DNA from 4 places in the Erythrobacter sp. HKB08 genome. Region 1 is predicted to be linked to each of the others. Evidence: predicted binding sites of a transcription regulator. Region 1 holds the regulator's gene; each other region holds the start of a gene.
What was found. The regulator LexA, encoded in region 1, represses DNA repair genes until DNA is damaged. The targets are predictions, from matches to a motif close to GTTCCNCNCTTGTTCT.
Positions count from the first base shown of each region.

Region 2: a site for LexA is predicted at 3,001-3,016, ahead of rmuC (DNA recombination protein RmuC). Genes of this name have one in related genera too.
Region 3: a site for LexA is predicted at 2,029-2,044, ahead of uvrA (excinuclease ABC subunit UvrA). Genes of this name have one in related genera too.
Region 4: a site for LexA is predicted at 1,374-1,389, ahead of EO245_RS06430 (deoxyguanosinetriphosphate triphosphohydrolase). Genes of this name have one in related genera too.

Region 1 is NZ_CP035310.1:1,954,365-1,961,960, reverse strand. It holds gene gltX (glutamate--tRNA ligase) at 1-545, opposite strand, end outside; gene EO245_RS09470 (ComEC/Rec2 family competence protein) at 575-2,755, shown strand; gene lexA (transcriptional repressor LexA) at 2,782-3,465, opposite strand; gene EO245_RS09460 (molybdopterin molybdotransferase MoeA) at 3,549-4,721, opposite strand; gene moaC (cyclic pyranopterin monophosphate synthase MoaC) at 4,714-5,196, opposite strand; gene trpC (indole-3-glycerol phosphate synthase TrpC) at 5,193-5,978, opposite strand; gene trpD (anthranilate phosphoribosyltransferase) at 5,975-6,967, opposite strand; gene EO245_RS09440 (aminodeoxychorismate/anthranilate synthase component II) at 6,964-7,563, opposite strand.
Region 2 is NZ_CP035310.1:1,300,114-1,307,709, reverse strand. It holds gene EO245_RS06190 (HPr family phosphocarrier protein) at 1-120, shown strand, start outside; gene EO245_RS06185 (RNA methyltransferase) at 117-932, shown strand; gene EO245_RS06180 (hypothetical protein) at 933-1,574, opposite strand; gene rmuC (DNA recombination protein RmuC) at 1,593-2,996, opposite strand; gene EO245_RS06170 (four-helix bundle copper-binding protein) at 3,103-3,501, shown strand; gene def (peptide deformylase) at 3,569-4,135, opposite strand; gene recR (recombination mediator RecR) at 4,198-4,794, opposite strand; gene fmt (methionyl-tRNA formyltransferase) at 4,847-5,752, shown strand; gene truA (tRNA pseudouridine(38-40) synthase TruA) at 5,859-6,617, shown strand; gene EO245_RS06145 (zinc-binding dehydrogenase) at 6,614-7,596, shown strand, end outside.
Region 3 is NZ_CP035310.1:2,227,481-2,235,076, reverse strand. It holds gene EO245_RS10765 (M3 family metallopeptidase) at 1-598, opposite strand, end outside; gene EO245_RS10760 (lysozyme) at 744-1,439, opposite strand; gene uvrA (excinuclease ABC subunit UvrA) at 2,055-4,970, shown strand; gene EO245_RS10750 (HD domain-containing protein) at 4,967-6,361, opposite strand; gene EO245_RS10745 (hypothetical protein) at 6,384-6,860, opposite strand; gene EO245_RS10740 (hypothetical protein) at 7,259-7,596, shown strand, end outside.
Region 4 is NZ_CP035310.1:1,350,874-1,358,469, forward strand. It holds gene EO245_RS06420 (aspartate/glutamate racemase family protein) at 1-39, shown strand, start outside; gene EO245_RS06425 (S8 family serine peptidase) at 168-1,298, shown strand; gene EO245_RS06430 (deoxyguanosinetriphosphate triphosphohydrolase) at 1,429-2,589, shown strand; gene EO245_RS06435 (NAD(P)H-binding protein) at 2,582-3,274, shown strand; gene EO245_RS06440 (ABA4-like family protein) at 3,288-3,737, shown strand; gene EO245_RS13540 (hypothetical protein) at 3,831-3,959, opposite strand; gene EO245_RS06445 (hypothetical protein) at 4,069-4,308, shown strand; gene EO245_RS06450 (CpaF family protein) at 4,339-5,877, opposite strand; gene EO245_RS06455 (DMT family transporter) at 6,071-6,970, shown strand; gene glmS (glutamine--fructose-6-phosphate transaminase (isomerizing)) at 7,064-7,596, shown strand, end outside.

The DNA.
Region 1 (7,596 bases):
AGGACATAGTCGTCGATCTCGACATTGGCCACGCGCACCTTGCCCTGCACGGCATCCTCGATGACGGTGTCGCCCTCGGTCGGCGTTTTCAGGCGCACGACATAGGGCGCGCCTTCGGGAGCTTCCGAAGCGTCGCGATCGCGCCAGCGGCCGTCGTAGCGCTGCGGCTGCTTGTTGGCGCGCTGCTCGGCGCGCATTGCTTCGAGCTCTTCAGGCGTGGCGAAACACTTGTAGGCGTGACCGGCTTCTAACAGCTTCAGCGCGACTTCGCGGTGGCGATCTGCGCGCTGCGACTGGAACACGGGCGCCTCGTCATATTCGAGGCCCAGCCAGTCGAGTCCTTCGAGAATCTTGTCGATTGCATCCTGGGTCGAGCGCTTGCGGTCGGTATCTTCGATGCGGAGCAGCGCCTTGCCGCCGTGGTGCCGGGCAAAAAGCCAGTTGAACAGGGCGGTACGAGCGCCCCCGAGATGCAGGTAGCCGGTCGGCGAAGGAGCGAAGCGCGTGACAACTTTCGAACCAACCGCGCCACTATCGCTTGCCATAACGTCTCGCTTCCTTTTCAATCACTTGCATGGCGACGCATTCAGCGCCCGGCGTGCCGATGGGGGATGGCCCCGATAACGGCAATGTTGCAGTGCAGCGCCCTTGGCGCAGCAGGGCGCGATTGTCCAGTGTTGGCGATGCGGCAGAGCGTCTTCTGGGCGCCAACGGGTTCGACAGGGCGCCGTGGCTGACCGTCGCCCTGGCATGCGGAATTGCCAGCTGGTTCCTGCTCGACAGTCCGTGGCAGTGGTGTGCTGCGATCGGGGCCGCGCTGCTCGTGGTCGTAGCTGCAAATGCAGTCTGGAAGGGGCGCGAGGAGCGGAGCAATCTTCGCTTGGCTGCGAGCGGGCTTGGCATTTGCTTCGCTATCGGCCTGAGCCTCGTGTGGGTCCGGTCGGAGATCGCCGGGGCCGAGCCTATCGACCGACCACGGGTCGAAACTATCGAAGGACGCATCCTCGAGCGGGAAGAGCAACCAGCGCGCGAGCGCGTCAGGGTGATCCTCGCATATCGCGATGCCAGCTACGGGATCGCCCGCAAGGTTCGGATCAACATTCCGCTTGAAAGCGATGTGCCGGCGGCGTCGGAGGGCGCTGTGGTAAGGCTGCGTGCGCGCTTGATGCCGCCTGCCGCGCCCATGTTGCCCGGAGGATACGATTTCGCCCGAACCGCCTGGTTCGACGGCTTGTCCGCCACCGGCTCGCTGATCGGTGAGATGGAGGTTATCGAACAAGGGCAGGCGGGCTCTCGAATCGCACCGTTGCAACGCGGCCTTTCCAGCCATGTTCGCGAGCGGCTCGACGGATCGCCTGCCGCGATCGCAGCCGCCTTCGCCAGCGGCGACCGAGGCGCGATTGCCGAGGCCGATGAGGAGGCGATGCGCGATGCTGGCTTGACCCATTTGCTTTCGATCAGCGGTCTTCATGTCAGCGCGGTGATCGCAGCGGCGTATCTGCTGGCGCTCAAGCTGGTCGGACTGTTTCCTTGGATTGCGTTGAGGGTCCGATTGCCGTTGGTCGCAGCAAGCGTCGGAGCGCTGGCGGGTATCGGCTACACCTTGCTCACGGGCGCGGAAGTTCCGACCGTTCGTAGCTGCATCGGAGCCTTGCTGGTCCTTGCGGCGCTTGCTCTCGGGCGAGAGCCATTGTCGATGCGCATGGTCGCAGCTGCAGCATTTGCGGTATTGCTCGCATGGCCCGAAGCGCTCGTCGGGCCAAGTTTCCAGATGAGCTTTGCGGCGGTGCTGGCGATCGTCGCGCTTCACAACAGCGGCCCGGTAAAGGCGTTCCTTGCCCCCCGAGAAGAAAGTTGGGCGAGCAGGCTGGGGCGGCGTGCGATCATGTTGCTGGTGACAGGGCTGGTGATCGAGATTGCGCTGATGCCAATCGTCCTGTTCCATTTCCATCGGGCGGGAGTCTATGGCGCATTCGCGAATGTCGTCGCGATCCCACTCGTCACCTTCGTGGCGATGCCAGCGCTCGCAGTTGCTCTTACTCTCGACCTCGTCGGCCTCGGCGCGCCGGCATGGTGGATCGTCGACAATTCGCTCGAACTGTTGCTGGCGATCGCGCATTTCACTGCCGAACAACCGGGTTCGGTCAAGCTGATGCCGGAGATGCCGCTCTACGTCTTTGCGCTGTTCGTGGCGGGATCGCTTTGGCTGGCCCTTTGGCAATCAAGGATGCGGCTACTGGGTTTCTTGCCTTGGCTGATAGGTTTGGCCGCTTTTCTCGTCTCTCCCACGCCGGATGTGCTGGTGTCGGGAGATGGGCGCCATGTCGGGATAGTCAGCGGAGGCGAGCGCCTTCTAGTCCTGCGTGAAAGCAGGAGCGATTATGCAAAGGACAATCTGCTCGAACTGGCCGGCATGGACGGGGAGCCGGTGCCGCTGGCGCAATGGCCTGATGCGCAGTGCTCGCGGGACTTTTGTGTTCTCGCGATCGAGCGGGAGGGCCGGAACTGGTCGCTCCTGATGGCGCGCTCACGCGAACGGATCGAAGAGCGAGCGCTGGCGGCAGCCTGCGAGCGAAGTGATATCGTGATTGCCGATCGCTACCTGCCGCGAAGCTGTCGGCCGCGGTGGCTCAAGGCTGATCGAAACTTCCTGGATCGAACGGGCGGCCTGGCGATCGATCTGTCGAATGAGGAATTCAGGACCGTTGCCGAAGGGCAGGGGCAGCATGGATGGTGGCGCGGGCGGACCGACTAGCCGACTAGCCCGCCCGCAGCCTGCAATCAGTGGTAGCGGCGCAGCAGACCCGCCAGCTTGCCCTGCACCTGTACCTGGTCGGGTGCATAGACCTGCGGCTCGTAGCTCGCATTAGCCGGATCGAGCCGGACAAGGCCGCCGTCCTTGTGGAGATACTTGAGCGTCGCTTCTTCGTTGTTCACCAGTGCAACCACGATTTCGCCGTCGCGTGCCGTATCGGTCCGGCGAATAAGTGCGAAGTCGCCGTCGAAGATGCCTGCTTCGATCATCGAGTCGCCGGATACCTCGAGCGCATAGTGCTCACCCGGTCCGAGCAGGGCTGCCGGGACCGGAAGGCTCGACTGGCCTTCGAACGCCTCGATCGGGGCGCCGGCTGCGATCCGCCCATGGAGCGGGATTTCGATCACGTCGTTTGCAGGCTCGGGAGCAGCGCTTGGCTTGGCGGTCGCGCGGGCGACGACATCGTTGGCAGCAGGCTTCGCCCCGCCGACGCTATCTTCCGGAAGCTTGAGCACCTCGAGCGCACGCGCGCGGTTCGGCAAGCGCCTGATGAAACCGCGCTCTTCCAGAGCCGAGATCAGTCGATGGACGCCGGACTTGCTCTTCAGATCGAGCGCTTCCTTCATTTCCTCGAATGAGGGGGAAATGCCGGTTTCCTCCAACCTTTCCTGGATGAAGCGGATCAGTTCGTGCTGCTTTTTCGTCAGCATTGCGGTGTACTCCCTCGTCGCCGCGTGTGTCGTTCATAAAATGCGAACGAATGCGGAACAAGTAAGCAACCAATTTGGTGAGGTCAAGCGATTCCGCCATTTTGGAGCGGATAAACCGGAACAGGCGTTCCGCTTTTGGTCTCCCCGGCATCACATGGCCGGTCGATAAGGCAATCTGCTCGGGCGAGAGCATGGAGCGCAGCGCTGTCCTGGTTCTCCAGCGGTTCGACGGATCCATTGGCGGTTGTCCTTGCGCGCAGGAACTGGCGTCGCTTGCCGTTCGCGGGAAGGGCCGTCGCGCAAGGTCGCATCGTAACTTTCGGAAAAGGGTCGGATGCCCCGGCCATCGCTCGAACGGCGGGGAGCGCAAACAGAAACCCGGTCACGAAGCTGCTGACCGGATTGCCGGGCAGGCCGAGAATAAGCTGCGAGCCACGTGTCGCGACCATGAGGGGTTTCCCGGGCTTCATGGCGACGCGCCAGAAGTCGATCGTGGCGCCAATCTCGGCGAGGGCCGGTCGCACTAGGTCGTGATCGCCGACCGATGCACCGCCGGATATCACGATCAGATCGGCATCGCGGTGACTAGCCAGCGCTCGCGAGATCGTCTCGAGATCGTCGGGCAGGGGTGGCTCGACAGCTACAGTGGCGTGCTCTCCCGAGAACATCGCCGCCAGCATGTCGCCGTTGGTAGCGCGCGACGGTTCGGCAATCAGTTCGTCGCCGCATTCCAGGACGACGATGCGCGGAGGCTTGAACACAGCCACTTCGTCGACGCCTGCTGCCTTGCAGAGCGATAGTTGAGCTGCCCCCATCCGTCGACCTGCATCGAGCAGTTCCTCGCCGGTCTCAAAATCCTCTCCGGCCCGGCGGATATAGCGGCCGGGCTGGGGCAATTCGGTAGCCGAAAGTCGATCGCCCGAAAGCTGCGCCTCCTCCTTGATGACGATCGCATCGGCGCCGAGCGGTATCTCTGCTCCAGTCGAAATTCGGACCGCCTGGCCTGCCGAGAGCGCTTCGGCAAATGCAGACCCGCAGCGGCTTTCGCCTACGACTGCCCAAGGACCGTCGCCGCTCGTTGCGAAACCATCCATTGCCGAGAGGTTGGCATGGGGGCGGGAAAGGCGGGCAACCGGTGCGGCCGCAAGATAGTGCCCGAGCGACTTTGCCAGACTGACGATCTCGCTAGGACCGGGCGAAACGAGCGCCAAAAGCCTGCGCTGCGCCTCGTCCAGGTCCAGCGGCGGTTCAGCCATTTTCCCGCGACCAGTGGCCCGATTTTCCGCCGCGCTTTTCGACGAGCATGACCTGCTCGATCACCATGCTCTTATCGAGCGCCTTTGCCATATCGTAGATCGTGAGCAATGCAACCGAAGCCGCCGTCAGCGCCTCCATCTCCACGCCGGTCTTTCCGCGAAGCGAGGCGGTGGCGCGCACCGAGATCGCATCGCTTGCGAAGGCGAATTCGACGTCGACATGATCGAGCGCAAGCGGGTGACACATGGGAATGAGGTCGCCGGTGCGCTTGGCCGCCATGATCCCCGCAACGCGGGCCGTGCCGAGGACGTCGCCCTTCGGAGCATCGCCTTGCCGGACAGCTTGCAATGCATCGGATGACATCGAGATACGCCCCTCGGCGATGGCCACGCGTTTCGTGGCAGGCTTGTCTCCGACATCGACCATGCGCGCGGTGCCTTCCGCATCGATATGGGAGAGCGGCGGCTTGCTCACCCGCCCAAAAGTTCCCGCGTCGCTGCTTCCACATCGTCTTGCCGCATGAGGCTTTCGCCGACGAGGAAACTGCGCACCCCGCTTTTCGCGAGCCGCTGGCAATCGGCATGGGTGTTGATGCCGCTTTCACCGACCAGCAGTGAACCTTCCGGCGCAAGCGGCGCAAGGCGTTCGGTCGTCGCAAGGTCGGTCTCGAAGGTCTTGAGATTGCGGTTGTTTACCCCGATCAAGCGGGATTTGAGGGCTGCGGCGCGTTCCATCTCGCCCTCGTCATGCACTTCTACGAGAACGTCCATGGCGCGCTCGATAGCAGCGGCTTCGATTTCCTGCATGAGCCCGTCATCGAGCGCGGCAACGATGATGAGGATCGCGTCTGCCCCCAGCGCGCGTGCTTCGGCGACCTGCCAGGGATCAACCATGAAGTCCTTGCGCAGGACGGGCAGGGCGCAGCTCTTTCGCGCTTCGACGAGGTAGTCCTCGTGGCCCTGGAAATAGGGGGCATCTGTCAAAACCGAGAGGCATGCCGCGCCGCCTTTCTCATAGTCCATCGCATGCTGGTGCGGGCGGAAGTCGGCGCGGATCAGGCCCTTGGAAGGCGAGGCCTTCTTGATCTCCGCGATCAATGCGAAACCGTCCTGCGACTTGGCTTCGAGAGCGGCGCGAAAACCGCGCGGAGGAGTGGCCTCGAGCGCAATCCGGTCGAGATCGTCGATTGTCGCACGGCCCTTGCGGTCGGCGACTTCAGTGCGCTTGGTTGCGCAGATTTCCTCGAGCTTGTTCACGCCGCCATCTCGATCCAGTCGGCGAGGAGCTTGGCTGCCTTTCCGCTATCGAGTGCCTCGGCTGCGAGGCTTGCGCCTTCGCTCCAGCCTTCGACCTTGCCGGCCACCATCAGCGTTGCCGCAGCATTGAGCAGGACCGCGTCGCGGTAGGGGCCGGGCGTCCCTTCGAGCAGCGCCTTCAGCGCTTTCGCATTGTGCTGCGCATCGCCGCCGCGGATTGCCTCGACCGGTGCATGGTCGAGCCCCGCCATGGATGCATCGACGCGGCGCATCTCGAAGTCGTTGCCAACCACGTCCGCCAGCTCGTTGCCGCCTGCCAGCGAGAGTTCGTCGAGGCCCTCGTCGCCCGACGCAATGAAAGTCCGCTCGGTCCCGAGCTTGGCCTTGGCCGCCGCATAGATCGGAACGTAGCCCGGGCGCGCGATGCCGATCAGCTGGCGCTTCACGCCGGCCGGGTTGGAAAGCGGCCCCATCAGGTTGAAAATCGTACGCTTGCCGAGCTTCTGCCGGATGGGCTGGATGCGGCCCATCGCCGGGTGGTGGTTCTTGGCAAACAGGAAGCAGATGCCGAGTTCGGCGAGCGTCTTCTCCGCCGTGCGCCCGGCCGCTTCCATGTTGAGCCCCAGTGCCTCTAGCGTGTCCGCCGCGCCGGATTTCGAGGAGGCTGCCCGGTTGCCGTGCTTCGCGACCGGAACACCGGTCGCAGCCACGACGAGACTGACCGCCGTCGAAACATTGAGCGTGTGGTGACCGTCGCCGCCGGTGCCGCAGCAATCGACTGCGTTATCGGGCGCTTCGATCGGGATGAGCCGTGCCCGCAGCGCGCGAGCCGCGCCAGCGATCTCGTCCGAGGTCTCGCTGCGTTCGGTCATCGCGAGGAGGAATCGGGCGATCTCCTCGTCCGTAGCCTCGCCATCGAGAATCCAGCCGAAAACCTCCTCGGCCTCTGCCTCGCTCATGTGCGGGACTTCGAGGGGAAGGGTCTTCATGCGGGCTCCTTTGCTTCGATGCCGCAGATCGCGAGGAAATTGGCGAGCAGGTCGTGACCATGCTCGGTCGCGATGCTTTCCGGGTGGAACTGGACGCCGTGGATGGGCAGGTCGCGGTGGCGGAAGCCCATTACGCTCGTGCCGTCGAGACCGGGCGTTTCGCTCGTTGCATTGACCTGCAGCACCTCGGGAATGTCCTCGACGATGAGCGAGTGGTAGCGCGTGGCGGTGAAGGGCGAAGGCAGGCCCTTGAAGACGCCCGTCCCATTATGGTCGACCGGCGAGGTCTTGCCATGCATCAGCCCGCCGCGGGCCACGCGTCCTCCGAAATGCTGCCCGATCGACTGATGCCCGAGGCATACGCCGAGCAGCGGTGCTCCGGCATCGGCACAGGCAGCAACCAGATCCAGGCTGATGCCGGCCTCGTTCGGCGTGCACGGACCCGGCGAAATCAGGAAGCCCTTCGCGCCTGTCGCCAGTGCCTCGCGGGCCGAGATCGCATCGTTGCGCTCGACACGAACTTCGGCCCCCAGTTCCATCAGATAATGGACGAGGTTGAAGGTGAAGCTGTCGTAATTGTCGATGACGAGGATCATTGCCGTGCGGCCTTCGCCCTTATCACGCGGGCA
Region 2 (7,596 bases), 650 kb from region 1:
CTGATGATGCTCGGCGCTGCCAAGGGCGACACGGTCGAACTGATCGTCGCGGGCGAAAATGCCGAGGCGGTTCTGGCCGATCTGTCCGCGCTGGTCGAAAACGGGTTCGGCGAGGAATGAGCGCCGGCGCGAACCGTCGGCAGGTTACCGGTTTCTCCAACCCGACGGTCAAGTTTATCCGCTCGCTGCGCGAGAAGAAGCACCGCAAACGCGAGGGAAAGTTCCTTGCCGAGGGCCTGCGCCTGCTCACCGACGCGCGGGAATGCGGCCATGTGCCCGAGATCCTCGTCATGGCCGAGGGGCGCGACCCGCACCCGCTGGTCGATGCGCTGGTCGATGCGGTCGATGCGAAGGGCGGCGAGATCATCGAGACCAGCGGAGACATCCTCGCCAAGATTACCGGCAAGGACAATCCGCAGGCCGTCGCGGGCGTCTTTGCCGAGTTCGATACGTCGCTCGAAAGCCTAGACCGATCCAAGGCGAGGATCTGGCTCGTCGCGCAAGCGCTGCGCGATCCCGGGAACCTCGGGACCATGCTGCGAACCGGCGATGCGGTCGGGGCCGGCGGGCTGATCCTGCTCGACGACTGCGCCGACCCGTTCAGCGTCGAAGCGGTGCGCGCGAGCATGGGGGCGGTCTTCACCCAGCGCGTCGTACAGGCGCGGTGGGAGGAATTCGTGCCCTGGCTGCGCGAGGGCGAAGGCCAGCTCGTCGCGGCCAGCCTGCGCGAGGCGGTTCCCTATCGCGGGGCGCCCTATGCCGCGCCGTGCTTCGTGATGGTAGGGAACGAGTCCCAAGGACTACCTGAAGCCTACGAGACCGAATGCGACCTGCGCGTCACCATGCCGATGCGCGGACGTGCCGACAGCCTCAATGCCGCGGTTGCAGCCGCCGTGCTGGCCTACGAGGTGCTGGACTCGCTGGAGGGCTGATCAGTCGCCGGCGACGAAGGTCGTGATGCGATATGTGCCGTCTTCGTCCTTTTCGGCAAGTAGCCGGTAATCGACCTGCGAGCGCAGGTTCTTCCACGCGATGTAGCCCTTGCGCCCGCTCGGAAATTGTACATGGACGAGCGCTTCGGGATTGTCCGTCCAGTCATCGAGCAGCGTCACGGCTTGCCAACTGATCCGGTCGAGCAGCGGGGAGTCAGGGGCTCGGCCCTGGCGCAGCGGGACATCGAAACCGACAACGAGCATGGTCGAGAACGGGTCTTCCAGACCGAGGTCCTGCGTCCAGTACCACGGCAGCGCCATCATTCCGCCGTCCTCTTCGATCGCGCAGCCGAGGCGGAGAATCTTGTCGAGTTCGGCCCACAGGCGGTAATCGTCCGATGTCAGACGTTCCCGCATCGTCTCCCAGCCCGAGCCGCCGCCGAAGTCGAGCAGGATCTCGGAATCGACCAGCGGCTCGAGCATGGCCTCGTCGCGATTGGCTACAGCGGTCGCGAGCGCCATGCGGAATGCTTCCGCGTCTTCAAAATCAGCGCACTCGTTCCGGGGCTCGAAGCGCTCGGCATGCGCGGGCGATCCCAGCGCGAAAAGGCCGATTGCCGCGATAAGTCCGATTGGCTTCACTTGCCCCTCCCCTGAAAATCATTCCGCCGCGTCGCGCTGGTCCCCGGTCTCATCCTCGATCTTCGCGGCATCGTCGTTGTTGTAGCGCGGGCTGGCCTCGACCTTGGGCACTTCCTCGATTTCGCGCTTGCCGATCTCGATGCCCTTCTCGGCCAGTCGCCGACCGGACGAGAGGACGTTGCGCTCGAAGCTGCCGACGAACTTGTTGTAGTTGTTGACCGCGGTTTCCAGCCCGCCGCCGACGCGCTTCATATGCTCGGCCGCCACCGCCAGACGGTCGTAGAGTTCCGCCCCGGCCTTGCCGATTTCCATCGCCTCTCTAGCGATAGTGTCTTGCCGCCAGACCTGCGCGACAGTGCGCGCGATGGCGACGAGATTCGTCGGGGTGGCGAGCAGCACCTTATTGTGGAAGGCGAAATCCCACAGTTCCGGATCGTGTTCGAGAGCGGCGGCGACGAAGTGCTCGCCCGGCACAAACATAACCACATAGTCCGGCGCATCGTCGAACTGGCTCTGGTAGCCCTTCGAACCGAGCGTCTGGACGTGGGTGCGCATGGACTTCGCATGCAGGTCGAGGTGACGCTTGCGCTCCCCCTCGTCATCCGCCTCGAACGCGGCCTGGTAGGCGTTGAGCGAAACCTTGGCGTCGATCACCAGCTTCTTCTGGCCCGGAACATTGACGATCGCATCGGGTCGCAGCCGCCCCTCGCTGGTTTCCATCGACTGTTCGAGATGGAAATCGGTGTGCTCGGCAAGGCCGCACTGTTCGAGCACGTTCTGCAATGCCCGCTCGCCCCACCGGCCGCGCGCCTTGGGCGCATTGGTCAGCGAGTTGCCAAGCCGCTGCGCCTCGCGCCGGACCTCTTCCTGCCCACGCTGCATCTCGGTGATCTGCTGGTAGAGCCGTCCGAAGGCGTCGACCCGCTGCTTCTCCAACGTCTCGACCTGCTCTTCGTATTTCTTCAGCCGTTCGCCCACCGGGGTCAGCAGCGCCTTGATCTTCTCTTCGGAGGATTTCTCCGCATGGCCGAAGCGCTCGCTGGCCTGTTCCAAGAATTTGGCCTGCACACCATCGAGCACCTTGGCGCCGGTATTCTCGAATTCCTTGAGCAGCTTCTCGCGGCTCTCCTCGAGCAGCCGCTTCTGCTCCTCGAAACCGGCGGCCTGCGCCTTGAGTGCGGTCAGTTCCTCGCGCGTGCCGTCCAGCTTGCGCTCAAGCTCGTCGGCCCGTTCAGCCCGGACGCTCGCATTTTCGAGGTCAACGATGGCCTTGCGAAACTTCTCGTCCAGCTCCTTCGCCTCGCCATCGCGCCCTTCGAAGCGCGACTTCCAGTCGGCCGCGGGACGCGATCCGACGAACCAGCCAATGCCTGCGCCGACAAGCAGCGCGACGAAAATCAGAGCGATAGAAACTGCATCCATCAGCAGAACATAGTCGGAACGTCGCCACGCGCCAAGGACCCATTCGCTCCGAAGCGGAACAATCCCCAGCCCCGCCCGCTTCCTTACCCGAAAGGAGAATTTTCCCATGTCGATCAAGGAAATGATCAAGGAGCACCCGCAGGTCGGGTCGGATTACAACGAACAACTCGCCGAGGCGGTGAAGCACGCGATGTATTGCGCGGCGATCTGCAATTCCTGCATCGATGCCTGCAACGGCGAAGACGGCGACATGTCCGAATGCATCCGCAAGTGCTCGGACTGTTCGGACATCTGCCAGGCCGTCAGCACGGTTGCCGCGCGCCGCACTCATGGCAAGACCGTCGTCATCAAGTCGCTGCTCGAAGCCTGCATCATCGCGTGCAAGGTCTGCGCGGAGGAGTGCGCCAAGCACGACAACGACCATTGCCGCCGCTGCGAGCGGATGTGCCGCGAGTGCATGGAAGATTGCGTCAAGGCGCTCGAAGGAATGGTCGAAGCCGCCTGATCCGCTGCCGATCGCACAAACAAAAAGCCCCGCCGGTGAGCGGGGCTTTTTCGTTGTGTCCGGGCGATCAGGCTGCTTTGCGCAGCTTGTCGAGCTTCTTCAGCGCCATCTGCCGTTTCAGGCGACTGAGGTGGTCGATGAAAAGGATGCCTTCGAGGTGGTCCATCTCGTGCTGCAGGCAGGTCGCGAGCAGGCCGTCCATGTCCTCTTCGTGGGTCTTGCCCTCGAGGTCCTGGTAGCGCACGCGGCAGGTCGCCGGGCGATCGACGTCGGCGAAGATCTCGGGGACCGAAAGACAGCCTTCCTGATAGGTCGCAAGGTCTTCCGACGGATCGAGGATTTCCGGATTGATGAAGACGCGCGGATCGTTCTTCACCGGGTAATGCTTGTGGCCGCAACCGCTATCGCCGCAATCTTCCGGCTCGGCTTCGGTATCCGGCTCCTGCAGGTCGATCACGAGCACGCGCTTCGGCACGCCGACCTGGATCGCGGCGAGACCGATGCCGGGTGCATCGTACATGGTTTCGAACATGTCCTCGACGAGCGTCTTCAGCTCGTCGTCGAACTCGGTCACGGGTTCGGACACGACCTTGAGCCGGGGATCCGGCACTTCGAGAATTTCACGGATAGCCATGGTCGTAAAATAGGGTCGGGCGCCGCGCTTAGCAAGCGCAGCATTGCGATCAGTCTGATCGCCTATCCAACCGGCCTGCGCGCCCTAAGGGCCTGCGCGAGCGTACCTTCGTCGAGATAGTCGAGTTCACCGCCGACCGGCAGGCCGTGAGCGAGCTGGGTGATGCGCACCGGGAAGCTCTCCAGCCGTTCGGCGATGTAATGGCTGGTGGTCTGCCCTTCGAGCGTCGCGTTCATCGCGAGGACCACCTCGTCGACCCCGCCCTTCTCTACCCGGTCGAGCAGGCTGGCGATATTGAGATCCTCCGGCCGCACGCCGTCGAGTGCCGAGAGCCTTCCGCCGAGCACGTGATAGGTGCCGGTGAACAGCTTCGCGCGGTCGAGTGCCCATAGGTCGGAAACGTCCTCCACCACGCAGATCGATTTCGCGTCGCGGCGCGGATCGGCGCAGATGCCGCAGGGGTTCTGCGTATCGATATTGCCGCAGACGTCGCATTCGACCAGCCGGTCGCGCACCTGCTCCATCGCATCGAGCAATTGCGGCAGCGCCTGCTCGCGCCGCTTGACCAGCCACAGCACCGCACGCCGCGCGGAACGCGGGCCGAGACCCGGCAGGCGGGCGAGTGCTGCGCTAAGTGCCTCGATCTCTTGCGATGCCATGGCCTGACAGATAGGGGCTGCGCCTAGTCAACGAAAGGTCCGACCCTCTCTTATGCGCATCGTCTTCATGGGAACGCCCGATTTCGCCGTGCCGACGCTCGAAGCGCTGCACAAGGCGGCGCACGAGATCGTCGCGGTCTACACCCAGCCGCCGCGCCCGGCGGGACGGGGCAAGAAGCTGCAGCCCTCGCCGGTGCAGAAGGTAGCGGAGCGGCTCGGCATCGAAGTGCGCTCTCCCAAGTCGCTCAAATCGGCCGAGGAGCAGGAGAAATTCGGCGCGCTCGGTGCCGATGTCGCGGTCGTGGCGGCCTATGGGCTGATCCTGCCGCAGGCGATCCTCGATGCCCCTGCGAACGGCTGCCTCAATGTCCATGCCTCGATCCTGCCGCGCTGGCGCGGTGCCGCGCCGATCCACCGTGCGATCATGGCGGGCGATCCGACCACCGGCGTGACGATCATGCAGATGGAAGCAGGGCTCGACACCGGCCCGATGCTGGCAACCGCGCGCACCACGATCGACCAGAAGACCACCGGCGAACTGACCGAGGAACTGGCGCATCTCGGTGCGCAGCTCATGGTCGGCACGCTGCGCGATCTCGCGATCCACGTGCCTGTTGCGCAAGACGACGAGGACGCGACCTACGCGCCCAAGATCGACAAGGCCGAGGCCCGCATCGACTGGACGAAGCCGGCGCAGGAGGTGATGCGGCACATCCACGGCCTCGCCCCCTTCCCCGGCGCATGGAGCGAGCTGGACGGCGAGCGGGTGAAGTTCCTGCGCGCCGAAGTCGTCGAGGCATCGGGCAAACCCGGCGAAGTGCTCGACGATGACCTCGCGATAGCCTGCGGCGAAGGCGCAATCCGGCCGCTGCGACTGCAACGCGCCGGCAAGCCTGCGATGGACCGCAGCGATTTCCTGCGCGGCAAGCCGGTCGACAAGGGAATGACGATAGCGTGATAGCCCTATCTCCCCCTCGCCATCCCCGCGAAGGCGGGGATCCAGGGCGACCAAGCGACCATCAATTCTGGATTCCCGCGTTTGCGGGAATGACGGCGCGTTGGATATGACCCGCTTCGCGCTCACCATCGAATTCGACGGCACGCCGTTCCAGGGCCTGCAGCGCCAGAAGCACGGGCCGAGCGTGCAGCAGTCGCTCGAGGAAGCGGCGCACAAGGTCACCGGAGAGACCGTTACCCTGCACAGCGCCGGGCGCACCGATACCGGCGTCCACGCGCTCGCGATGCGCAGCCATTTCGATATCGAGAAGGACATCGAGCCCTTCCGGCTGATGGAAGCACTCAACTATCACCTCAGGCCCGACCCGATCGCGGTGCTCGACTGCCGCGAGGTCGACGACGAGTGGCACGCGCGTTTCTCCTGCACCGGACGTTCCTACGAATACCGCATCTGCAACCGCCGCGCTCCGCTGACGCTGGAAGCCAACCGGGCGTGGCAGGTTGCGCAGGAACTCGATCACCAAGCGATGCACCGCGCGGCGCAGGCGCTGGTCGGGCACCACGATTTCACCACCTTCCGTTCCGTCCACTGCCAGGCGCAGAGCCCGGTCAAGACGCTCGACCATCTCGACGTCAGCCGCGAAGGCGAGCATGTGATAATCCGCACCGCGGCGCGCAGCTTCCTGCACCACCAGGTGCGCAGCATGGTCGGCTGCCTCGCGCTCGTCGGCATGGGCCGCTGGCGCGAGGAGCAGGTCGGCGAAGCTTTGCTTGCACGCGACAGACAGGAACTGGGCTTGAACGCACCCCCGCACGGCCTCTACTTCGTGGCCGCAACCTATCCCGGAGAGGAGAACGAGAAATGACCACCACCGGCAAACAGCTTTTCACCACGCTCGAAGCGGACGGCACGCTGACCGTCGAGATCGAGGAGGTCACCGTTCCCGAGCCGACCGGCAACCAGGTCCTCGTCAGGATGGAAGCGGCGCCGATCAACCCGTCGGACCTCGCGATCCTGACCGGTGCGGCCGACCTCGAGAACGCCCAGTACACGCAGGGCAAATACGTCGCGAACATGCCCGAGCCGTTCAACACCGGCTCCAAGGCGCGCCACGGCCAGAAGCTGCCGGCAGGCAATGAAGGCGCAGGCACCGTCGTCGCGACGGGCGACAGCGAGATGGCTAAGGCGCTCGACGGCCAGCGCGTCGCCTGCGTGCCGGGCAATGCCTACAGCCAATATGTCATCGCCGAGGCCGCGATGTGCCTGCCGCTCGGCGACCATTCGGCAGAGGACGGCGCGAGCGCCTTCGTCAACCCGATGACCGCCCTCGGCTTCGTCGAGAACGCCAAGATGGATGGCGCGAAGGCGATCGTGCACACTGCAGCGGCGTCGAACCTCGGCCAGATGCTGATCAAGATCTGCCAGGAAGACGGCATCGAACTCGTCAACATCGTGCGCAAGGCCGAGCATGTCGACCTGCTCAAGGGCCTCGGTGCGAAGTACATCGTGAACTCGTCCGACGACGACTTCATGAAGCAGCTGCGCGAAGCGATCGATGCGACCGACGCCTTCTACGGCTTCGACCCGATCGGCGGCGGGCAGGCGGTCGACAATGTGTTCAAGGCGATGGAGCAGGTCGCGGTCAGCAAGATGACCGAATATTCGCGCTACGGCTCGAACCAGGCGAAGCGCATGTTCATCTACGGTCGCCTCGACATGGGTCCGACCATCCTGACGCCGAGCTACGGCTTCGGCTGGACGCTTTCGGGCTGGCTGCTCACCCCGTTCCTCCAGCAGGCTGGCATGGAAACGATGATGCGCATGCGCCAGCGGGTGCTCGACAA
Region 3 (7,596 bases), 270 kb from region 1:
TGTTGATCGCGCGGACCTGTTCCTTCTCGGCATCGGTCAGCAGCGCGCCTGCCTGGACCATGCTCTCGTAGGTTTCCTCGAGCAACACGGCATCTTCCGGCTCCATCGTCATCGCGGCACGGTTGTCGTAGATCGCCTTCACGCGGGCGAAGAGAACCGGGTCGAGCGTGATCGAATCCGAGTGTGCAGCCAGCTTCGGGCCGATTTCGGCCTGCACCGCATCGAGCGTGTCGTTGGTGTTCGCGCCGGTGAGGGCGAAGAACATGGTCGCGACGCGGCCGAGCATCTGGCCCGAGGTTTCGAGCGCGACGATGGTGTTCTCGAAGGTCGGCGCAGCCGGGTTCGCCTTGATCGCTTCGATCTCGGCCTTGTGGATGGTCATCGCCTGCTCGAACGCGGGCAGGTAGTCGTCATCCGACACCTGGGTGAAATCGGGCGCGTAGAACGGCAGGTCGCTGCGCTCGGCGAAGTAGCCGGTCGCCTGCGGGATTTCGACGGTCTGGGTCGCGGCGGTCTCGACCGGTGCCTCGGCGGCGTAGGTCGAACAGCCTGCAAGAATGAGTGCGAGGCCGGAGGTGGCCAGGATGTGGGCCTTCATAAAGTCTCCCATAGGGTGTGTTCTTCGGGCATCGGACGATGCCGGGATGTGAAATGCCTTAGCTAGCGGCGCTTGAACCGGAGATTGCTCGCAAAAGCAAGATGGCCCCGTCGAAGGGGCCATCGTGGTCGGCAAATGTCGTCAGTTATGCGCGCAATTCGCGCGGATCCTCGTAGGTCGCCTCGAGGAAGATGTTGGTGCGCCGTTCGCTGCGATAGACGAGGCCCTTGGCCTTCGCGCCGCCCGCGTGGTGATATTCGAGCTCGGCTGCAATCGCCGTGTAATCTCCGCTGGCGATCGCTTCGTTCAGGCGAGGGCTTCTCGCTTCCGACACATTGCCTTCGCCGACGTTGAAGACGAGATCGACGAGGGCGTCGAATTCGTGCTGGGTCAGCCTGAGATCGCCGACGAGGCGCTGGACGCCGCGTTCCGCGATCTGCAGGTCCCGGTCGAGGAAATCGAGCGCGCGTTCTTCGCTGATCCGGTCGCCGACGCGCAGCTTGTCGCCCGGCTTGACGAGATGCCCGACGCCCACGGTCGGATAGCCCGCGACATCGCGGTAGACCGTCAGCCGCACGCCCTCTTCTTCGATCAGGGCTTCCTTCATCTCGTCACTGGTTTCGAGAAAGCGCGCTTCGACACGCCCATTGGCGTCGGGGATCGCTCCCGCGTCCTGCATCTGCGCAATTACACCGGCCTGCTGCATCGAAGTCGCACTATCGAGCGCGGCAGTATTCAGCCCCATCACGCTGGCCGACAGGGCGAAGGCGGCCTTGCGCTTCTTGCGCTTGGTCCTGAGCCCGGCACGGATGCGCCGTCGCTTGTCCTCGAGCCGCGCCATGCGGCGTTGCTTGAGCTTCCCGACCAGGCGCTTCGCGGCGCCGGGCCTTCGCGTTCTTGACGGGAGCGGTGATTTTCTTGGGCGAGCGATATCTCGCGGGGGCATCTCGTTGTCCTTGCTGTCGGCGCACATGCAGGTTCAGCGTCCGTCCCAGGCGATCCTGCTAGCGCGATGTTTCCATTCAACAATTCAACGGTTCGGGCTTGCGGAAAGGTCCACGCTTCACCGAACCTCAGGCACGGACCGGGCGGTTCGCATATTCGCCGCGGCGTGCGAGCGCGGGACAATGACGGTCTCATACAATGGGAAAGCCGGGGCGGCTGCTATCCAGACCGCGTCGTGGGGGAGACATCGCAGAGCGCTTCCACGGGGTCGCAACAGATTCAAACGGTTGGTTGCACAGAAACGGGTCGGGCCTCGCGCCGGGCCCGTTTTTGATTCGAAGGGCGAGGGAACCCGGCCGCACGCCGCGTCGGTCTCCCGCGCTTGCATTTGTGCGGCTCTTTCCCACATCGCTGGAACTCTCGCGCTGCCTGTCCGCTCATTCATGCATGGCTGGCCCGGCGCAGGGCGGCCCTCTTGACCAAAGCGAACAATTCGGGAACACGCTCGCACATGGCACTTACCAAGATTTCCGTACGCGGCGCGCGCGAGCATAACCTCAAGGGCGTCGATATCGACCTGCCGCGCGACGCGCTGATCGTCATCACGGGCCTGTCGGGTTCGGGCAAGTCGAGCCTCGCGTTCGATACGATCTATGCCGAGGGGCAGCGACGCTATGTCGAGAGCCTGAGTGCCTATGCGCGTCAGTTCCTCGAGATGATGCAGAAGCCCGATGTCGAGCATATCGACGGCCTCTCGCCCGCCATCTCGATCGAGCAGAAAACGACGAGCCGCAATCCGCGCTCGACCGTGGCGACGGTGACCGAAATATACGACTACATGCGCCTGCTGTGGGCGAGGGTGGGTGTCCCCTATTCGCCCGCAACCGGCGAGCCGATCAGCGCGCAGACCGTAAGCCAGATGGTCGACCGCGTCATGGCGCTGCCCGAAGGCACGCGGCTCTACCTGCTCGCGCCGGTGGTGCGCGGGCGCAAGGGCGAATACCGCAAGGAACTGGCCGAGTGGCAGAAGGCGGGCTTCACCCGCGTACGCATCGACGGCGAGCTCTACCCGATCGAGGAAGCGCCCGCGCTCGACAAGAAGTTCAAGCACGATATCGAAGTCGTGGTTGATCGCCTTGCGGTGAAGGAAGGACTGGAAACGCGCCTCGCCGACAGTTTCGAAACCGCGCTCAAGCTGGCCGAGGGGCTGGCCTATGTCGACCTTGCCGACGGCGTCGTGCCGGGGCGCGAGGAAGAGGCGGCCGGTGGCGGTGCGATGAAGGGCGCGGGGCTGCCCGCCAACCGCATCGTCTTTTCCGAAAAGTTCGCTTGCCCGGTCTCCGGCTTCACGATCGAGGAAATCGAGCCGCGCCTGTTCTCGTTCAACGCGCCGCAGGGGGCCTGCCCGACTTGCGACGGGATTGGCGAGAAGCAGCTGTTCGACCCGCAGCTCGTCGTGCCGAACGAGGCGCTGAGCCTCAAGAAGGGCGCGGTCGTGCCGTGGGCCAAGTCCAATCCGCCGTCGCCCTATTACATGCAGGTGCTGCAGTCGCTCGCGACCGAGTTCGGTTTCGACCTGACGACCCCGTGGAACGAGCTTTCGCCCGAGAACCGCGAGACCATTCTCTACGGCACCAAGGGCCAGCGCGTGCCGCTCACCTTCAAGGACGGGCGCAAGCAGTACACGGTCAACAAGCCGTTCGAAGGCGTCATCGGCAACCTCAACCGCCGCATGTTGCAGACCGAAAGCGCCTGGATGCGCGAGGAGCTGTCCAAGTTCCAGACCGCGCAGCCGTGCGAGACCTGCGGCGGCAAGCGCCTCAATGAAAAGGCGCTCGCGGTGAAGGTCGCCGGGACCGACATCGCAACGCCGGTCAAGATGAGCGTCGCCGATGCGAAGGAGTGGTTCCTCGCCCTCGACGGCAAGCTCAACGACACGCAGAGCCAGATCGCCAAGGCCATCCTCAAGGAGATCAACGAGCGGCTGGGCTTCCTCGACAATGTCGGGCTCGACTACCTCAACCTCGACCGGACCAGCGGCACGCTGTCGGGCGGGGAGAGCCAGCGCATCCGCCTCGCCAGCCAGATCGGCAGCGGGCTGTCGGGCGTGCTCTACGTGCTGGACGAGCCGAGCATCGGCCTCCACCAGCGCGACAACGACCGCCTGCTCGAAACGCTGAAGCGCCTGCGCGACCTCGGCAACACGGTCATCGTGGTCGAGCATGACGAGGACGCGATCCGCACCGCCGACCACATCGTCGACCTCGGCCCCGGCGCGGGCGTGCATGGCGGCGAGGTCGTCGCGCAGGGCACGCTCAAGCAGATCGAGCGGAGCAGGAAATCGCTCACCGCCGACTACCTCACCGGACGGCGCGAGATCGCGGTGCCGACGAAGCGCCGCAAGGGCAACGGGCACGAACTCACCGTCCACGGCGCGCGGGCGAACAACCTCAAGGACGTCACCGCCTCGATCCCGCTCGGCACCTTCACTTGCATCACGGGCGTATCCGGCTCGGGCAAGTCGAGCTTCACCATCGACACGCTCTACGCCTCCGCCGCGCGTTCGCTGAACGGCGCGCGGGTCATCGCGGGCGCGCACGACAAGGTCACCGGCCTCGAATATTGCGACAAGGTGATCGAGATCGACCAGTCGCCCATCGGCCGCACTCCGCGCTCCAACCCCGCGACCTACACCGGCGCCTTCACCCAGATCCGCGACTGGTTCGCCGGCCTGCCGGAAGCGCAGGCGCGCGGTTACAAGCCCGGCCGCTTCAGCTTCAACGTCAAGGGCGGCCGCTGCGAGGCGTGCCAGGGCGACGGCCTCATCAAGATCGAGATGCACTTCCTGCCCGACGTCTACGTCACCTGCGAGGAATGCGGCGGCAAGCGCTACAACCGCGAAACGCTGGAGGTGAAATTCAAGGGCCACTCCATCGCCGACGTGCTCGACATGACGATCGAGGACGCGGAGGACTTCTTCAAGGCCGTCCCCCCGATCCGCGACAAGATGCACATGCTGAACGAGGTTGGGCTGGGCTACGTCAAGGTCGGCCAGCAGGCGACCACGCTGTCAGGCGGCGAGGCCCAGCGCGTGAAGCTGGCCAAGGAACTGTCGAAACGCAGCACCGGCCAGACGCTCTACATCCTCGACGAGCCCACCACCGGCCTCCATTTCGAGGACGTGCGCAAGCTCCTCGAAGTGCTTCACCGGCTGGTCGACCAGGGCAATTCGGTAGTGGTGATCGAGCACAACCTCGACGTCATCAAGACCGCCGACCACATCCTCGACCTCGGCCCCGACGGCGGCGTGCGAGGCGGTGAAGTCGTCGCACAAGGCACGCCGGAGGAAGTCGCCGCGGTGGAGGGGAGCTATACGGGGCAGTACCTGCGGCCGATGTTGGCTAAGCAGCGGGAGGCGACACATTAATTGTGCTTTTCGAAAGCTTCTCGCAGTTGTTTTTTCATGCCAGGTGGATCTTTGAGAGAAGGAAGGTAGTAAATTCTAAGCACACGATATCGCAAGGTGGATAGATGATGAGCCACAGTGGAGTTCATATCAATCAAAGGTGACGAGGCCTGTTCACCTTTGCGCAAGATATGAATTAGTTGCTGTGCTTCCTCTTCGCTGTAATCTCTGTCCTTTGGTGAGCCTTGCAGAATTGGTCCCGCTTTTGAAAGCTTGAAGGGCGCTTTCCAAATATTAAATCGCCTTACATCAATATCAAAACGTTCAGCTGTTTCGCGAATTTTATATTCTAGAAGTTCCTCGCGAGCCGTCTGTTCATCGCTCTTGAGATCGGCCAACACCTCCCAAGAATATACTAGTTTTGCCGGGTTGCGATCCAACACCGCTGCAATGTGATCCTTATAAACAGGATCCGAACACTCGTGTCTGGCTTCCCGCATCATTGCGGTTAGTTCGCCGTCATCGAAGCTAGCCCACTGATCTCGCTCAAGCAGCGCTTTTAGGCCTTGTTCTGATAAGTTGACACGGCCGTCCTTCAAAAGCCAAAGCACCGACTCCTCAAGGCTCCATTCGAGCGCAGCAACCGTCTTCTGATACGGTATCTGCATAAAATCGTAGAAACGCGACACAAGGAGGTGGTCCGCTGCCCTCGTGGCTTTCCGATCGAAGCAGAAACGACCATCGCCATCTACGGTCGATTTACTTATTATGAAATCTACATCTACCGCACCATATGGCGCGCCGGAATGAAGCGAGGTTCGCCGCAGATAGTCGAGGCGGTCACAATCCAGATCTGAGGAAATTATTGTCGAAAGCTTTTCGTCAATAAATGCAGAAGTTACATCACTTTTCGAAACTGAATCCACTGATGCGAAGGCAGCGTCGATTTCCGCATCTTCAAGAAAGATTAGTTTGCCTGTGTCTTCATGGTCGAGATAGGTCGCTGGTGGTTGCGATGGACCGGCAATTGCCAACTCTTGCTGAGCTGCTTCTTCTGTTTTGAAGATTTCATGCCGATAGAAGCGCTTAATGGCATGTTCTGTGGTATGCGAGAATGGAAAGTGCCCAAGGTCGTGCAACAGCGCTGCCAAGCGAAACGCCTGCCTCTCTTGGTCTTCAAATTTGCGACTTGAGTTTGCCTCGATCGCAGTGAGGATCCGCTCTGCGTTGAAACATGCGCCAACCGAATGCGCAAAGCGAGAATATCCAGCGCTAGGGAATACTAGATGGCCTAAGCCTAGCTGCCGCACATTGTGCAAGCGCTGAAAGCAGCGACTTGATACAATTTTTGCTTCAATCTCGGAAAGGTGAATGTTTCCATAAAGGGGGTCGGTAATTGTTTTACCGTTCAAGTCTAGTGACAAGATTAACCCCTCATAAGAAATCCAACTCGTTCAGCGCGTTGTTAGCCAAATCATAGTACGGATGCAATGTTGCTTTACTCAATTGAATTTTTGCCCGTGACGCTTCATCCGTCATTCTTAGCCTCTTTCGGAGGTATAGGATTGAGGCGAGTAACTCCAGCCAATATACTCGACCCAATGTGAACTCTTCTGGGGGGTCGAGAAGCGGTCGGACTTTTTGAACTACAGATTTTGCGAAGTCCGTGAGAACAAGCTTCTGACCGCCGTTCTCGGCACCATTCTGCGCTAATGCATAGTAGTCCGAAGCGAGAGACGGGGAATAAGGACCCCTGACATACCAATTGTAGCTATAACCTAGTTGCAGCCCAGCTTCTTGTACTAGGCAAACAACCTTCTGAATGCCTATTCGATCATCCATAGTACTAATGCCGTGACTCATTTCTAACTCGTTCAACACGAGCTTCAATACGTCAGTCTGTTCGGTCATAAGCGGAGCGTTCCCTCTTCGTTCCGTTCATTGGCAGCGGAACGACCCTCTGTCAAGTGACTGTCGGTTGAGCCTTATATCTGCAGTAGGTCAATTTATCACCGTATTCGATTGATTTGTCCCCACCAGTGATTGGCGTTCGAGACGGAACAACGGTGCCAAAAATTGAAGACAGTCAAGAAAGTATGAGAGACAAGCTTCTGTAGCGAAGTAAAGTCTTTCCGCGCGTCGAGGCCGTCCCGTTAAGATGCACGACCGACAGGAGGTCGAAGATTTTATAAACAGAAAACGATATTCATCGTTCGTATTCGGGATTGACGATGCAAATTCCCCCTGTCCTACACGCCCCGAACCCTATAGCTGGTCCGGTTCCCTGATCCCCGACAGAGGAACCCGACATGTCCCAGCTTCCCGTTTCCGAGCAATTCCAGCAGCCTTTCACGCATGATCGCCGTGCGCGGTTTCTCGAGGCTTTGTCGCTTTCCGGCAATGTCCGGGCGGCGGCGCGCACAGTCTCGGTCGCGCCGATGACCGCCTATCGCTGGCGGCGGGCGGATGCGCATTTCGCGCGCGGGTGGGATGCGGCGCTGGTGGTCGCGCGCTCGGCGATCGAGGAGGTGCTGGCCGACCGCGCGATCAACGGGACCGAGGAGGAGGTGTTCTACAAGGGCGAGCTCGTCGCGACGCGTCGGCGGTTCGACAACCGCCTGCTGCTCGCCCACCTCGCGCGGCTCGA
Region 4 (7,596 bases), 600 kb from region 1:
CACTGCGAGGCCGCGGCGGAATGGATTATTGCCGGATAAAGTCGAGATACAGTATTTGATTTCAAGCGGAACGAAATTCGTGGTGAATTGCCACTAGAAACCGGTTGCAATCACAATTCCACCTGTCAGTCTGTCTGCCTCCAATTCTTGGAACGGGACTGAAAAACATGACAACGAAATGGGTCGGCCGCTTTGTGGTCGCTAGCGGCGTCGCACTTGCCGCAGCAGCCTTCTCGACGCCCGCAGCGGCGCAGAAGATCGAAAACAGCTACATCTGCGTGTTCAAGGCGAACGCTGTCGCCAAGGACGCCGTGCCGGGGGAGGCACGCCGTTCGGTCAATGCGCAGGGCGGGCAGGTCAAGCACGTCTACCGGCACGCTATTCGCGGCTTCGCGGCCAACATGAATGCGCGCGCGGTCGAGAACATGCGCCGCGCCAATCCGCGCATCGCCTATTGCGAGCAGGACCAGGTGATGACCGGCTTCCCGAAACCGGACAAGCCCGGCAAGCCGGGTGGCGGTGACGGCGGCGGCGGTGGCGGCACCTCGACGCAGCAGACGCCCTGGGGCATCACCCGCGTCAACGGCGGCGTCTCGGGCGCGACCGGCCGTGCTTTCGTCATCGACAGCGGAATCGACGGTTCGCACCCCGACCTCAACGTCAATGAAGGGCTCAGCGCCTACTTCGTTGGTCGTAACTGGGACGACCAGAATGGTCACGGCACCCACGTCGCAGGCACCATCGCGGCGATCGACAATAACATCGGCGTCGTCGGCGTCGCTGCCGGCGCCGAAGTGGTCGCCGTGCGCGTGCTCGACCGTCGCGGTTCGGGCTCGACCAGCGGCGTCATCGCCGGCGTCGACTATGTCGCGTCGGTCGGCCAGCAGGGCGACGTTGCCAACATGTCGCTCGGTGGCGGTATCTCCACCACGCTCGACAATGCTGTCGTGAACGCTTCGGGCACGGTGAAGTTCGTTCTTGCCGCCGGTAACGAAAACCAGGACGCGAACAATTCGTCGCCTGCCCGTGCCAATGGCAACAACATCTACACCGTCTCGGCGATGGATTCGTCCGACCGCATCGCGAGCTTCTCGAACTACGGCAACCCGCCGGTCGATTTTGCGGAGCCGGGCGTGTCGATCCTGTCGACCTACAAGGGCGACGGTTATGCCACGCTCAGCGGTACCTCGATGGCTGCACCGCACCTCGCGGGCATCCTGCTGCTCGGCCAGGTCCGCAGCGGCGGCCAGCTGGCTACCGACAAGGACAACACGAAGGACACGATCGGCATCCACTGATCGCATGTCCTTATGCACAAGGGGCCGTCCGGTATCGCACCGGGCGGCCCTTTCCGTTGGCTGGGTCCAATTACCGTTGCCCGATTGTTCCCGTTGTCGCCGTGGCAATGCTGACCTAAGCCGCGCAGCAATGACACGAGCCAGTTTTGCAGCCGATCCAGCCAAGACACGCGGGCGCGAGTTCGACGAGAACCGCGACGGCACCCGCGGCCCCCGCAGCGAATTCCAGCGCGACCGCGACCGGATCATCCACTCGATCGCCTTCCGCCGCCTCAAGTCGAAAACGCAGGTGTTTATCGCGCCCGACGGCGATCACTTCCGCACGCGGCTGACCCATAGTCTCGAGGTCGCCCAGATCGGCCGGGTCATCGCGCGTACGCTCGGCCTCGACGAAGACCTCACCGAAGCGCTGTGTCTGGCGCACGATATCGGCCACCCGCCTTTCGGCCATGCGGGAGAGATGGCGCTTTCACAGGCGACGGCCCGTCACGGCGGCTTCGATCACAATGCCCAGTCGCTTCGCACGCTGATGCGACTGGAAAGCCCCTATTGCGAGCATCCGGGCCTCAACCTCACATGGGACCTGCTCGAAGGCATGGCCAAGCACAATGGCCCGATCCCGGCGGACAACTGGGCGTTGGAAGAGCTGGACGAGGCTTTCGATCTCGAACTCGACCGCTGGCCGAGCCTGGAGGCACAGGTCGCCGCGGTCGCGGACGATATCGCTTACGACAATCACGACATCGACGATGGGCTGCGCGCTGGTTTCCTCGATCTCGACCAGTTGCTCGAAATGGATTTCGTCGCGGACCAGTGGCGGGATGTCGAACGCCGCTTTCCCAACGCGCCGCACGATCGCAAGATGCGCGAGCTGGTGCGCGGCCAGATCGGCCTGATGGTCAATGACGTGCTCGAGCACACGCGCGAACTTACGCGCGACGTTTCAACCATCGAAGAGGTGCGCGGCGCGGGCCGGATGCTGGCGGGTTTCTCTCCGGCGATGGCGCGGGAAGAACGCACGCTGAAGAAGTTCATGTACGACAATCTCTATTATCACGAGGAACAGCTCGCGACGGCCGAGCGTGCCCGCGACGTGGTCGCGCGCCTTTATGCCGCCTACGAACAGGACGAGAGTTTCCTGACGGACGGCTGGCGCGAGACGCTGCCCGATGCCGAACCGGCTCGCACACGGCATATCTCGGACTTCATCGCCGGCATGACCGATCGCTACGCCATCGACCAGTTTGCCCGCATCTACGGCAAGCGTCCCGAGGGGCTGAGCAATGTCTGATTCCATCCGCATCGTGCTGGTCGGCGCGTCCGGCCTCGTCGGCGGCGAGGTCCTCGCCGAGGCGGTCGGCAGGGCGAATATTCGCATGCTCGCTCTCGGCCGCAGGGAGGCCCGGCTCCCGACTGGCGCTACGATGGAGCAAGTCGTGGCCGACCCCGCCGAATGGGGCAAGGTGATGCAGCAGTTCCGCCCCGATGTGCTGATTAGTGCGCTCGGCACTACGATCGGCAAGCAGGGCGGCGACAAGGACAAGTTCCGCGCGGTCGACTTCAATCTCGTGGTCGATACGGCGCGAGCCGCGCATGAGGCAGGCGTCGAACGATGCGTTGCCGTAAGCTCCGCGAATGCCGATGCGAGCAGCAGGTTCTTCTACATGCAGGTCAAGGGCGAGGCCGAGCAGGCGCTGATGAAGGTCGGCTTCAAGCGTCTCGACATCCTGCGCCCTGGCCTCCTGCGCGGAAAGCGCGTGGACGACCCGCGCACGCTCGAAAGACTGGCAATGGTCGCAAGCCCGTTCACCGATCTGCTCATGCAGGGCAAATACCGTTCGGGCCGCTCGATACCGGCGCGCACGGTGGCACAAGCCGCATTGGCGCTCGCCCAGCGCAAGGCTGCGGGCAAGTTCCGCCACGAACACGATGCGATAAGACGCGCTGCGAAGGAACTGCCGCAACTCGCTGAATAAGGGGAATTTCGATATGTGGGACGGGATTTTCGGCGGCGCCAATATCTTGGCGATGATCTGCTGGCTGGCACTTATCCTTCTGCCGCGCTGGCCTGCGCTTTTGTCGGCGCTGCTCTATCTCGGTGTCGGCCTCTTGTGCCTCGTCTACGCGGTCGGTCTCATCTCGATCGTCGGCGGCTTCGTCGATCCGGTCGGCCCCGATACCGGCTCCAACTTTTCGTCGATCGAAGGAGTGCGGGCGATCTTTGCGAGCGACGGCGGAGTGACCGTGGGGTGGGTCCACTATCTCGCTTTCGACCTGTTCGTCGGGCTGTGGATCGCCAGGGATGCCGATGCGAAGGGTTTCAACCGCTTCGTCCAAGCCCCGATCCTGCTGGCGACTTTTCTCGCCGGTCCGCTCGGGCTGTTCGTCTGGCTGATCGTGCGCGAGAAAGCGGCGCGCAAGCTCGGTCGTCCGAGCTGACAATGGAACCGGAATCAAGAGCGCCCGCCGGGAGGGGGATCCGGCGAGCGCTTGCGACCCTCATGGGGTCAGGCCTTCGTTGGGCCTAGATGATCAGGTTTCGTCGTCGACTGCGTCGGCAGCAGACTTGAGGTCGGCACTCACGCCGCGCACCGTGTTGCAGGCGGTCGCGCTGAGCGCCATGACGCCGAGGCTCGCAGCCAGGATAATCTTGCGGATCATGGTTGTTCCTTTCCGGCCCTTGCGGCCACTCGAATGATCAACCGACGATATGCCGCGCGGGTTCCCGCAGCACAATGACTAGCTTGAAGGATGCGTTGGTCTGCCCCACATGCGCGGCGTGGAATTGCTGCGTTTCCTGACCTTTGCGAGCGACGCCGAAATTGCGGGCGTCTGGGGCCTCGGATTCGTGCTTCTGGCGGTGATCGCGGGATTTGCGGAACATCGCCGCACAAAGCGCGCGCGAATCGAAAGCGTAGGATGGGTCCCGTGGTTCGGCATTTCCCTGCTGAGCCTGATCATCGGCGCAGGGCTCATCGCCCTGTCCGTGAAGGGGATCGCAGCGGGGTAGGGCGCAGGTCTCTTTAGAGAGCAGGTCTCCTTAGAGACACGCCTCCAGATAAGCTTGGTCGAAGCCGAACTGGCGCGCTTTTTCAAGCGTGTAGGGGCGCAGGCCGCTCGAGCGGAACTCGCCGAGGATCTTGCCGTCCTCGCTCTCGTCCAGATACTCGAACTTGAACAGTTCCTGCGTCACGATCACTTCGCCTTCCATCCCGATCACTTCGGTGATGTTGGTGGTACGGCGCGAACCGTCGCGAAGGCGCTTTACCTGCACGATCAGGTCGACCGATTCGGCGATCTGGCGGCTGATGGCTTCCTTCGGGATCTTGATGTCGCCCATCAGGATCATGTTTTCCATACGGCCGAGGCACTCACGCGGCGAGTTGGCGTGAAGCGTACACATCGAACCGTCGTGGCCCGTGTTCATGGCGGCGAGAAGGTCGAAACATTCCGCGCCACGAATCTCACCCAGGATAATGCGGTCAGGACGCATACGCAGGGCGTTCTTCACGAGGTCGCCGATGGTGATGGCGCCCTGGCCTTCGAGGTTCGGCGGACGCGTTTCGAGCGGCAGCCAGTGCGGCTGCTGCAGGCGAAGCTCGGCCGCGTCCTCGATGGTGAGCACGCGCTCGCCCGGGTCGATCATCTTCGAAAGGGCGTTGAGCATGGTCGTTTTACCCGAACCCGTACCGCCCGAGATAACGATGTTCATCCGGCAAGCGCCCGCGATCTTGAGCGCGGTACACATCTTCTCGCTCATCGAACCGAAGTCCTTGAGCATGTCGAGCGTGATGGGCTTCTCGGAGAACTTACGGATCGAGATCGCGGTGCCGCGCAGCGAGAGCGGCGGCACGATGACGTTCACGCGGCTACCGTCCTTGAGACGGGCGTCGGCAAGCGGCGTGGTCTGGTCGACGCGGCGGCCGACCTGGTTCACGATGCGTTGCGCGATCTGGAAGAGGTGCTGTTCGTCGCGGAACTTGATCGGCGCGATGACCAGCTTGCCCTTTTTCTCGATGTAGGTCTGGTCGGGGCCGTTGACCATGATGTCCGAGACATCCGGGTCGTTCAGCAGTTCCTCGAGCGGGCCGAAACCGAGCAGCTCGTCGATCAGGACCTTCTCGAGCGCGAACTGCTCGCGGCGGTTGAGCGTGACCTTCAGCTCGGCCAGCACTTCCATGATGATCGGACGGAATTCTTCCGACAGTTCATCCTTGGTCAGCGTGGCCGCCGCTTCCGGGTCGACGCGTTCGAGCAGGCGCGGGAGCACCTGTTCCTTGATCTTGTGGACCGATGCCTCGAAGCCGCCGATCTCTGCCTGGCCGGAGTGAACCTGGTTCGCCCGGTCGGTGAGACGCGTCATCGCATCGTCTTTGTTCGGAGGTGTGCTGCCGCCCGACTGTGGGGAAGGTGCAGGCGTAGCCGCTTCGCCCGGAAGCGGCGGGAACTGCTCGCCGCCCGAGCCGGAGTTTTCCTGGCCGCCCTTGTCGCCACCGCGCATGGGGCGGGCAACACCGAATTGCGGACGCGCGCCCGGCTTCATTCCGCCAGGTCCGTTCTTCCGTCCGAATGCGCTCATCGTCGCCCCCAAAAAAGTCCAAATTCCATGCAGTCAATCGGCGCACATGGCGAAGAGTGACTTGCTAGAAATGGTGAATAATCCGGAAACCTTATTTTTTTCCTAAAATCCCCGTGCCGGGCGGGAAGGCTTTCCAACTTCGCGCGAAGCGACTAGCGGCGCTGTCTCGAACAGGCGACGGGGCGAATTGGGCATGCAGGACAACGAGCGGCAGGGTGTGGCGCTAGCCCTTGCCGGTTTCGCGTGCCTCGCCTTCGGGGATGCCGTGATCAAGACCATGGCGGGCGAGTGGTCGCCTATCGCGGTTGCCGCGCTTCGCTTCACCATTGGGCTCAGCGGGCTCGCAACCATCCTTGCGCTGCGCGAAGGGAGGCGCGGGTTCGTGCCGCGCAATCCGTGGCTCCAGGCTGGGCGAGGCTTATGCCTTGCAGCAGCCACAACGTGCTTTTTCTCGGCGATCTTCGTCATGCCGCTGGCGGAGGCGACCTCGCTGATCTTCCTGTCGCCGATCATCGTCGCACTGCTGAGCGGGCCGCTGCTTGGCGAGAAGGTTCGGCGCGTGACATTCGCCGCTTCCGCCATCGCGTTCGTCGGAGTGCTGGTTGTCCTGCGCCCGAACCTTGCGGATGTCGGCATCGTAGCCTTGTTGCCGGTTGCCGCTGCCCTCTTCATCAGCCTGATGGTGATCGCCAATCGCGCCTCGGCAGGGCAGGGCAGTTCGCTTTCGATGCAGGTCTTCATTGCTGCCGGTGCGACCCCGATCCTGATCGTCGCTGCGATCGCCGGGCATTTCTCGGGTATCGAAGCCCTGCGCATCGGCGTGCCGGACTGGACGGTCGTCGCGCGCTGCGCTTTCGTAGCGGTGACGGCCAGCAGTGCGCACTGGCTGGTCTATCTCGGCACCACGCGGGCCGGGGCGGCGACCGTCGCGCCGATGACCTATGTCCAGCTGCTCGTCGCGGTCGGCCTCGGCTGGTGGTGGTTTGGCGATGCGCCCGATCTCGTTTCCCTGGCAGGTGCAGCGATCATCGTTTCGGCCGGCCTGTTGCTCTGGAGATCGGGCAGAGCGGTAAAGGCGCCAGTCAGCGATTGAAAGCTAGGGCGTAATCGCTACACGAAGCGCAAACGATTTTAGGCCATTGGCAGCGCGCGCCATATAACGGCCAACAGAGGGACAGCATCAGCTATGTGCGGAATTATCGGTATCGTCGGGACTGAACCGGTCGCGGATCGGCTCGTCGACGGGCTCAAGCGGATGGAATACCGCGGCTACGACAGCGCGGGCGTCTGCACGCTGCACGATGGCGATATGATCCGTCGCCGTGCCTCGGGCAAGCTGGGCATTCTGGTCGAGGAACTGGCCGACAATCCGGCACCCGGCGTCGTCGGCATCGCGCATACGCGCTGGGCGACCCACGGCGCACCGACCGCCGAGAACGCGCATCCCCATGCGACCGACAAGGTGGCGCTGGTTCACAACGGCATCATCGAGAACTTCAAGAGCCTGCGCGACGAACTGCTCGCCGACGGCCGCACGCTGGAGAGCGAGACCGACAGCGAAGTCGTCGCGCACCTTATCTCGCGCGAAGTGGAGAACGGCGCATCGCCGCAGGAAGCGGTCAAGACCGTATTGCCGCGCCTTCGCGGTGCCTTCGCACTGGCTATCGCCTTCCGAGACCACCCGGACATGCTGATCGGCGCGCGCCTCGGCTCGCCGCT